2 regions of the Pseudoalteromonas undina genome follow, and region 2 is predicted to be linked to the other one. Evidence: predicted binding sites of a transcription regulator. Region 2 holds the regulator's gene; the other holds the start of a gene.

Region 1 (4,441 bases), on a different contig from region 2:
CAAAGCTACCCGCCAGTGGGTACATTGCCTTTTTAATATCTTTGTAACTCATTGAGGTTGAGCCACCTTGCGCCAGCATTGCGGCAGTGAGTGCAGCAACCCCTTTTTTACCTTGCGGATCGGCAGCGGCACCGGTATTAAATAGTAAGTTAATATCGATTAACGGCGAGCTATTAGTTTTATCCAGCACCTTAAAGATTGGCTTACTCGGTACTTGCTGATACTTAGCTACCAAGGCATTTAAATCGCTTTCTTGTTCAAAACCAGGGGCTTTATCAAGTGCCGACATAGTAATTGTGGTGCGGGCATTATCAACAAAATACTTATTTGCAACGGCTCTAATATCTTCGCTAGTGATATTGTCTGCCGATTTATACAGCTGATTAATTACCTCAGGATCGCGCTCAAAATGCATATAGCTGGCAAGTGTAGAAGCAATTGCTTGCGACGAATCTAAACCATTTATAAAACTGTATTTAAGATTAGACTTTAAATCGCTGAGTTTTTGGCTATCAACCAACTCGGTACGCGCTTTGGCATACGTACGGTTTATAGCATCACGCACTGTGGCTAAATCATCGGCATTTTCAACTTTTACAAATACATGCAGTAACCCTGGATCTTTAGTTTCAGGGTTATAGGTAAACATTTGACTCGCGATTTGCTTTTCTACTACCAGCTCTTGGTAAATATCTGAATTGCTCGAAAAATAAAGCTGCGACAGTAAATCTAGTGCGGCTCTGTCTTTTTTCTGAGGCTCCCATGCGGCCCCTTTATACGACACAAGTAACCAATGGCCTGGTAATCCCTCGTTTTGCTCATGCACATATTTTGGCGCTTGCTGAGTTGGCTCTTTAGGAATATCAGCAACATAGTCGCCTTTTTGCCAGTTACCCCAATGTTTTTTAACCATCGCCATGGTCTCTTTTGGATCAACATCACCAACAATCACAAGCGATACATATTCAGGCTTATAAAACTTATCAAAAAACTCTTTACCGTAGGCCATTTGATCTGGCATAGCTTCAATGTCTTCAAAAAAGCCCATTGTAGTGTGTTTATAGGTATGTTTTTCGAACGCTTCTTGGCGTACCGCACTTAATAATTTACGAATTGGACTGGCATTATTTTTTAAGTACTCGCCTTTGACCGTTAGCGCTTCCGTTCTAAATTGTTCTTCGGTGTAGCTTAAGTTTTGAAAAATATCAGCTTCAATCTCAAGTACTTTATCAAGATGTTGTTTTGAAAAATTTAAGTGGTAGTTAGTGTAATCGTTAGTTGTGTAGGCGCGGTTATCAACCCCTGAATTTTTTAGAATATCTGAATACACATCTTGCGGAAACTTTTCAGAGCCTTTAAACATCATGTGTTCAAAAAAGTGAGCAAAACCAGTTTTACCCGCTTCCACTTCATTACGCGAGCCAACAGATACAGGTATTTGTAGCGATACTACATCTGGGTAATCGGTTTTAACTACCATCACACGTAGGCCGTTATCTAGCTCTTCTATTAGGTAATCTTGTGAAAAAACACGCTCATCTGCTTTATTAACTTGTTCTTGTTGAGCTGCTGTTTGCGTGTTTTGACTTTGCTGCATAGCACAACCTGTTAAGGCCAGCGATACCGCTAGGCTAGTTGCCAATAATTTAAATTTCATTGTTATCCCTTTTTAAATTGAGCAATTTTTAAAACATTTACCAAACTAAGTATGCCGTAAAGTAATTAAATATAAGAGCCCTAAGCCTATTAATTATGTAAACAACTGTGTCAGTTATTTAATTTAACTATGAAAATAATTCACGTTAGTTGAGAAACTTTCAACAAATAAATCTATCTAGACGTCTAAATGGCTGCTATATTAAATCCATCATCACAAATTAAGCTGGAATGGGGATTATGGCTTTATCACTTCAAGAAAAAATACAGGACACCAACCAAGGTGTTTACCTAATTGGCACAACACCGCCAAAAATTGGGACTGATAAAGCGCAATTAAAAATCATTGCCGAAAAGTTATTAGGCCGTTTACACGAAATTGAATATGACGGCGTAATTATTTATGACATTCAAGATGAAAGCAGCCGTACAGAGCAAGCGCGTCCATTTGCATTTAAGCAAACAGTTGATCCGCGCGAGTACAGTCAACTCTTACGAGGCTTATCTGATCTTGATGTAATTACTTATAAAAGTGTAGCTCAGCGCGGTGTGAGTGAGTTTAAAGCGTGGTTAGATGAAACTAAAAATGACTACGATTTAAAAAACGTGGTGCTAGTGGGCAGCCCATCATCAGCAGGTGATATAAAGCTGAGCTTACCGAATGCCTATAAAACTCTGGCAGAGCAGTCTGAAGACTTCTTTTTAGGTGGTGTAACCATTGCTGAGCGCCATGCCAACAAGCGTAACGAGCACCAACGCTTAATAGAAAAAACAGCACAAGGGTGCCAGTTTTTTATCTCTCAAGCCGTTTACAACGCACAAGCAACTATAGATTTAATAACCAGTTATGCGCGCACATGCAAAGCACAAGGCCTGACACCTAATCGAATTATATTAACCTTTACGCCTTGTGGTGGTGAAAAAACCTTAGAGTTTATGCAGTGGCTAGGCATCTCAGTGCCAGAGGCAACTAAATGGCGCATGCTTGATTCGGAAAATACACTAAGCGAATCAGTGCGTATTTGTCGCGAAAACCTCGACTCAATTTTAAAAAGCTGTGCCCACTTAGGTGTGCCGCTGGGCTTAAATATTGAAAGCTTAACCAACCGTAAAGAAGAAATTGACGCGTCAATTAACTTATACCGTTTATTAAAAGCAACAATGGAACTCAACCTTGCGGAAAAACTGATAGCTTAATTGCGGGGTTCGGGGTTCGAGGTTCGAGGTTCGAGGTTCGAGGTTCGAGGTTCGAGGTTCGAGGTTCGAGGTTCGGGCAACAATAATAAGCGACATAAAATAAGCCAGTTCAAGTAGTTAGCTTCGTTTATTTTAATAAGTACTAACTTGATCTGTCAGGTTTGAACAAAGCTAGTTTTTCGATGCCATGAGATGGAGTCCACCGTTTTAACTCCGCAAAGCCATGCTTTTTGTACAACCTTATTGCGGGCTCGTTAGCTACAGCCGTTTCTACAATAGCTTTTGTATATTCGAATGAGCCAAGAACGTAATTAAGTAATTTGCTTGCAATGCCTTTCCTAAAATAACTTGGGTCAACAGTTAAACTGTCGATCTCTAAATACTTATCTTTTAAAGTAATCTCTATGACTGCGGCAATACATCCATTTTCAATAAAACCGTAAAATAGGGTTTTGGAACTTTCTATATCTTTGCCACTGCGCGATAGCGGTGGAAAATTAAGAATACCAATAAGTTTAGCTTCAACTTTATAAGAATTTTGAAAGACCTCGAAAATTTGATTGGCAACTTCTTTATTCGAATTATCAAGCTTGTTTATCATAGTATGGTTGTACTCAAAAGTTTGCATTGCTTCTAACGCCTTGCTCACCGGAAAATTAGGAGCGCTGCGATTAATTTTTCCGAGTGCAGCAACTTGTTAGGCCTTACTTTGCCCAAGGTGCCATTTTTATTAAGAAAGACGCGTTATTGAACTTATACTTTCGGGATAGTTTGCTAGTTATAAAGAAAACCAATGCCAATGCTTTTTTATAATAATCCACAGCTTCATCAACATTATGAACTAATTCGGAGTATCGAAGCTGGATAGCATCTTTGTCACTTGGCAACGATTTTATCATTGATAAGTCAATTTCTGGAATATAGTCCCTTGCTTTATTCCCGAGCGTGTTCAAATTGTGTCCAAAGTATTTCTTTCCATCGGCCTGCTTTAGATACACTTTTAGCGTTTTTTCTATTGCTAGATGTAACTCCCAACACCCAATAGATGCTTGATGATTTTTAAATGAAAGGATATCCGTAATAGCTTTTTCAAAATGACTCCATATTCCCTGTGCCATATGAGTAGTTTCTGCATCAAGTTTGCTAGCAGACATTATATTTAGGTTTATCGATCGCGTCATAGATACAACTTCATCGAACTCAGAAAGTAGTACCTCTTTTTCATTTGTGGGTAGCTTATCCAGTATCAATGGAGTTTGAATCATATCGGGTAATGACTCGCTTTCTTGCAGGCAATCTGGAAAAGTAAGCCATGCTGTTTCATTTGGTACTTCAACTCTACTAGTTGTAGATGGGATTTTTACTAGTACAGGTTGCCCATAGGGATTAACAATTCCCGAATAAATTATATCCTTTGGATTTTTCGCGAGCTCGCCATATTTCTCCCAATACCAGTCGTTTACCAATGGAATTATTCCCTTAAGAAAAGCTTCACTTTTAAGAAGCTCTTCCTTGCTTCCAAAACTAGAATCAGTTATTGCAACATCAACAAAAATTGAAGCAGCTCGCATAAACCGATCAAATATAG
Region 2 (4,441 bases):
GTTAATAATAACGTATAACCGTCACCAAAATGAGTAAACCTAGGATGGATTGATTGCGCTTGAAGTACAGCTGCACTTTGCTCACTGAGCATCGCTATATCTTGCTCTGATGCAATAATTGCAACCCCATTTAAGTTAGACTCACTAATGTTGGCGCGGCCAGCAAAATAATTAACCACCTGATATGTCGCCGACGCAGGGACTACCAAGTAAATTTCGCCCGCATGTTCAAAGTGATGCAAACTATGCTGAATAAGCTGACTAACATGCGCTACCTCGCCTTCACTCAAGTCATCAACAGTAAGTAAATCCACATTGTTAATCGTGGTTAAAAAGCGCTTTTGTTTACTCATTCCTAATTTAACTATTTCGGTATGGCTGCCTTGAAGATCGTAACTACTGCGAACAATTAACTCTATATCGGTCCCTTTTAATGGCGATAATGTTTTAGCATGTAGTACAGGGTTACCTAGTCTAGCCAATAAATTAGCTTGTTCGCGGCACACCCGCGCATACTTAATCGCATTAGCGACCTTACGCGGATCAGTACTAAAAACACCTTGAGTGTCAGTCCAAATAGACACTTTTTTAGCATTGCAATATCGTGCTAATAAAGTAGCACTGTAATCACTACCATTTCGCCCTAAGGTCACGGTTTCATGTTGTAAATTAGCCGCAATAAACCCTGTAACGACATTAATTTTGCTTGCATCTATGGCTTTTAAGCACTGCTGCTGATTATTAGCATGCTGTAGCTGCCCTGCGTCTAATATGAATAACTGCCTAGCGTCATGTGCGCAAGCACTAACGTTAAGTTGCCCTAAGTAAGCGCTTAATAGCCTTGCAGACCATAATTCGCCATGAGCTAGTAGCCACGCTTCAGCTAAGGTACCTTGCTTGGCCTGCTGGGTAATCGTGCTTAGCTCAGTGGCAAGTATATTGAGTGCTTCATGCTTAGCACCCGCTATAAGCAATTGTTCAATTAGCGAAGATTGATGATTACTTATTAATAAAATAATGTCAGCAATCGCTTGGGTATCTTGCTGTTGGAAGCTTTGCCACAATTTAACCAAGGTATCGGTGGTTTTACCGGCAGCAGATACCACCACACAATCCCCTGCTTGAGCATGAGTTAAAATAATATTTGCGACACTTTTAAAGCGATCCGCTGAGCTTAAACTCGAACCACCAAATTTATGAACCTGATTTACCATGTTAATACCAACTCGACTTCATGTTTTGTATTTTCAAAATTGGTAGGCACTACCATAACGCCGGATGCGCCGCGTTTAATTTTGCTGAACCAAATGACTCACTAGCACCATTTTTTGCAGCTAACGCGTTATCTGCTTGCCCGGGGCGAACCAAATTAAATACCCTGTCTAAATCAGCAAGTAAGTCTTTTGCATCTTCAATACCCACCGAAATACGAATAAGCGTATCACCCACCCCAGCCTCTGCACGAGCAGTCGCCTCCATGCCTGCATGGGTCATGGTTGCGGGGTGACAAATCAAACTTTCCACTCCGCCTAATGATTCCGCCAAGCTAAATTCATTTAAGCGCGTTAAAAACGCTGCAGCATCGTTTATATCGCCTTTGATATCAAAACTAACCATTGCACCAAAGCCAAACTGCTGCGCCTTAGCAAGCGTATGTTGTGGATGTGATTCAAGACCTGGATAGTAAACCTGAGCAACAAACGGGGAGTTTTCTAAATACTGTGCAATAGCGAGTGCGTTTTCTTGGTGTTGCCTCAAACGCACGTTTAACGTGCGCAAACCTCTGAGAGTTAAATAGCTATCAAATGGTGCCCCTGTAATACCAATATTATTTGCCCACCATGCCAGTTCTTCGCCAAGCTCAGCGCTAGCCGCAATAACCGCACCACCAACAACATCTGAATGACCATTGATATATTTAGTAGTGGAGTGAACCACAATATCAGCACCAAATTTAATCGGATTTTGCAAAGCCGGCGATAAAAATGTGTTATCGGCAGCAACGAGTGCACCACACTGCTTAGCAATATCGGTAACCGCTTTAATATCAGTTAATCGTAAAATTGGATTACTCGGTGTTTCAATCCAGATCAGCTTAGGCTTTATAACAAGAATATGCGATAAGCTTTCGCTTTTAGTGAAATCGACCACTTCTAGCTTTAATAAGCCGCGTTTTTCCAGTGAAGTAAATAAACGATAACTGCCCCCATAGCAATCGTGAGGGATCACTAATGTATCTTCACTATTTAATAATTGGGTTGTTAAGTGAACAGCCGCCATGCCCGTTGCGGTAATTATACCTTTAGCCCCGCCTTCAAGTTCAGTGAGCGCCTCAGCCAAAATGTCACGGTTAGGATTACCACTGCGGCCATAATCATATTGGCGCTTGGTATCAAAGTCAGCAAATGAGTAAGTGGTTGATAAATAAAGCGGTGGAACAACCGCACCATGCTGTTTATCGGCTTCTATTCCAGTACGAACAGCAATTGTTGCCTTATTTTTTTCACTCATTTTCGTCACCTTTACTATTTTGGATGTTTAGACGTCTAAAAGGTAGCGCATGCAGTTTAAGATGTCAAAACATTTAAATGTCCAGATAGCTAAATAACTAGTATTTGACTATCTTTTTTAAACCGATAGAATTTCACGCATATTTACACGCTTTGATGCTGTGTGAGCAATTTATAATCTGAGGCAACGATACATCTTATGGCTAAATGGAATGGTGAATATATTCACCCATACGCAGAACACGGGAAAAAATCCGAACAAGTAAAAAAGATCACCGTTTCGATCCCGCTAAATGTATTAAAAGTATTAACCGACGAGCGTACCCGTCGTCAAATAAACAACTTACGCCATGCAACAAATAGTGAGCTTTTATGCGAAGCGTTCTTGCATGCGTTTACAGGGCAACCGCTACCTAATGATGATGATCTACGTAAAGACAACGCAGAAAAAGTACCTGAAGAGGTGAAGAAAATAATGCAAGAAATGGGACTAGAAGTGCCTATTTTAAATGAAGACTAAATTTCTTTATCTGTGTTATAAAAAAACCTCAGCAAATGCTGAGGTTTTTTTGCGTTAATTTACACTTAAAATTACGCCATGTAATTTTCTGGCATATCAATTTGTGCCACACCCGAATCAACTGCAGCTTGAGCAACGGCTTTGGCGATACGAGGCAGTAAGCGCGGATCCATAGGTTTTGGTATAATATATTTAGCACCAAACTCTAATTTATCGATACCTGCAGCAGTCAGTACTTCAGCCGGAACTAGCTCTTTAGCAATACTGCGAATTGCCTCTACAGCAGCTATTTTCATTTCATCGTTTATTTCACTTGCGCGTACATCTAGTGCGCCGCGGAAAATAAATGGAAAACAAAGTACGTTGTTAACTTGGTTCGGATAATCAGAGCGGCCAGTCGCCATAATAAGATCGTTGCGTGCAGCATGTGCTAATTGCGGATCAATTTCAGGATCGGGGTTTGAACATGCAAATACAACTGGGCGGTCAGCCATTAACTTCAAATCATCGGCGGCTAATAAATTAGGGCCTGATACACCAACAAACACATCGGCATCTTCAATTACGTCCTGTAAAGTACGTTTATCCGTGTTGTTTGCAAATAATTGCTTATATTCATTTAAGTCATCACGACGTGTATGAATAACACCTTTACGGTCTAACATATAAATATGTTCACGCAGTGCGCCACACTTAATTAAAAGCTCCATACAGGCAACAGCTGCAGCGCCGGCACCTAAACACACGATAATCGCATCTTCAATTGCTTTACCTTGTACTTCTAGCGCATTTAGCATACCCGCAGCCGTTACAATTGCCGTACCATGTTGATCATCATGAAACACAGGAATGCTGCAACGTTCTATAAGTGCTTTTTCTATCTCAAAACATTCTGGCGCTTTAATATCTTCTAGGTTGATACCACCAAACGTGTCTGCAATATTCGCAACCGTGTTGATAAAGTCTTCGGTTGTGCGGTGCTTAACTTCTATATCAATTGAATCTAGGCCTGCAAAACGTTTAAATAATAATGCTTTGCCTTCCATTACTGGTTTTGAGGCCAGAGGGCCTAAATTACCTAAGCCTAAAATTGCGGTGCCGTTAGTAATAACCGCAACCATATTTCCTTTACCAGTATACTTATAGGCATTTGCTGGATCAGCGGCAATTTCACGAACAGGTTCTGCAACACCTGGGCTATATGCGAGCGCGAGGTCTTTAACCGTCTCAGCGGGCTTGGTCAGCTCAATACTGATTTTACCTGGAACGGGATGGGCATGGTAATGTAGTGCTTGTTCACGAAAATCTGACATAACGCGATTATATCCTGCAATTTAAGTTAAAGTGAGAGGTAGTTTTATTCTACGATACCTTTATTATTTTTAAATTCCAAGCAATATCAGGTCTATCC

The links. The regulator MetJ, encoded in region 2, represses methionine synthesis genes. The targets are predictions, from matches to a motif close to TAGACGTCTAGACGTCTA.
Region 1: a site for MetJ is predicted at 1,836-1,853, ahead of PUND_RS05360 (methylenetetrahydrofolate reductase). Genes of this name have one in related genera too.

Annotation. Positions count from the first base shown of each region.
Region 1 is NZ_AHCF03000003.1:379,916-384,356, reverse strand. It holds gene PUND_RS05365 (M16 family metallopeptidase) at 1-1,657, opposite strand, end outside; gene PUND_RS05360 (methylenetetrahydrofolate reductase) at 1,897-2,853, shown strand; gene PUND_RS05355 (GNAT family N-acetyltransferase) at 2,996-3,454, opposite strand; gene PUND_RS05350 (HEPN domain-containing protein) at 3,558-4,441, opposite strand, start outside.
Region 2 is NZ_AHCF03000002.1:190,794-195,234, reverse strand. It holds gene metL (bifunctional aspartate kinase/homoserine dehydrogenase II) at 1-1,214, opposite strand, end outside; gene metB (cystathionine gamma-synthase) at 1,264-2,511, opposite strand; gene metJ (met regulon transcriptional regulator MetJ) at 2,710-3,030, shown strand; gene PUND_RS01470 (malic enzyme-like NAD(P)-binding protein) at 3,102-4,343, opposite strand.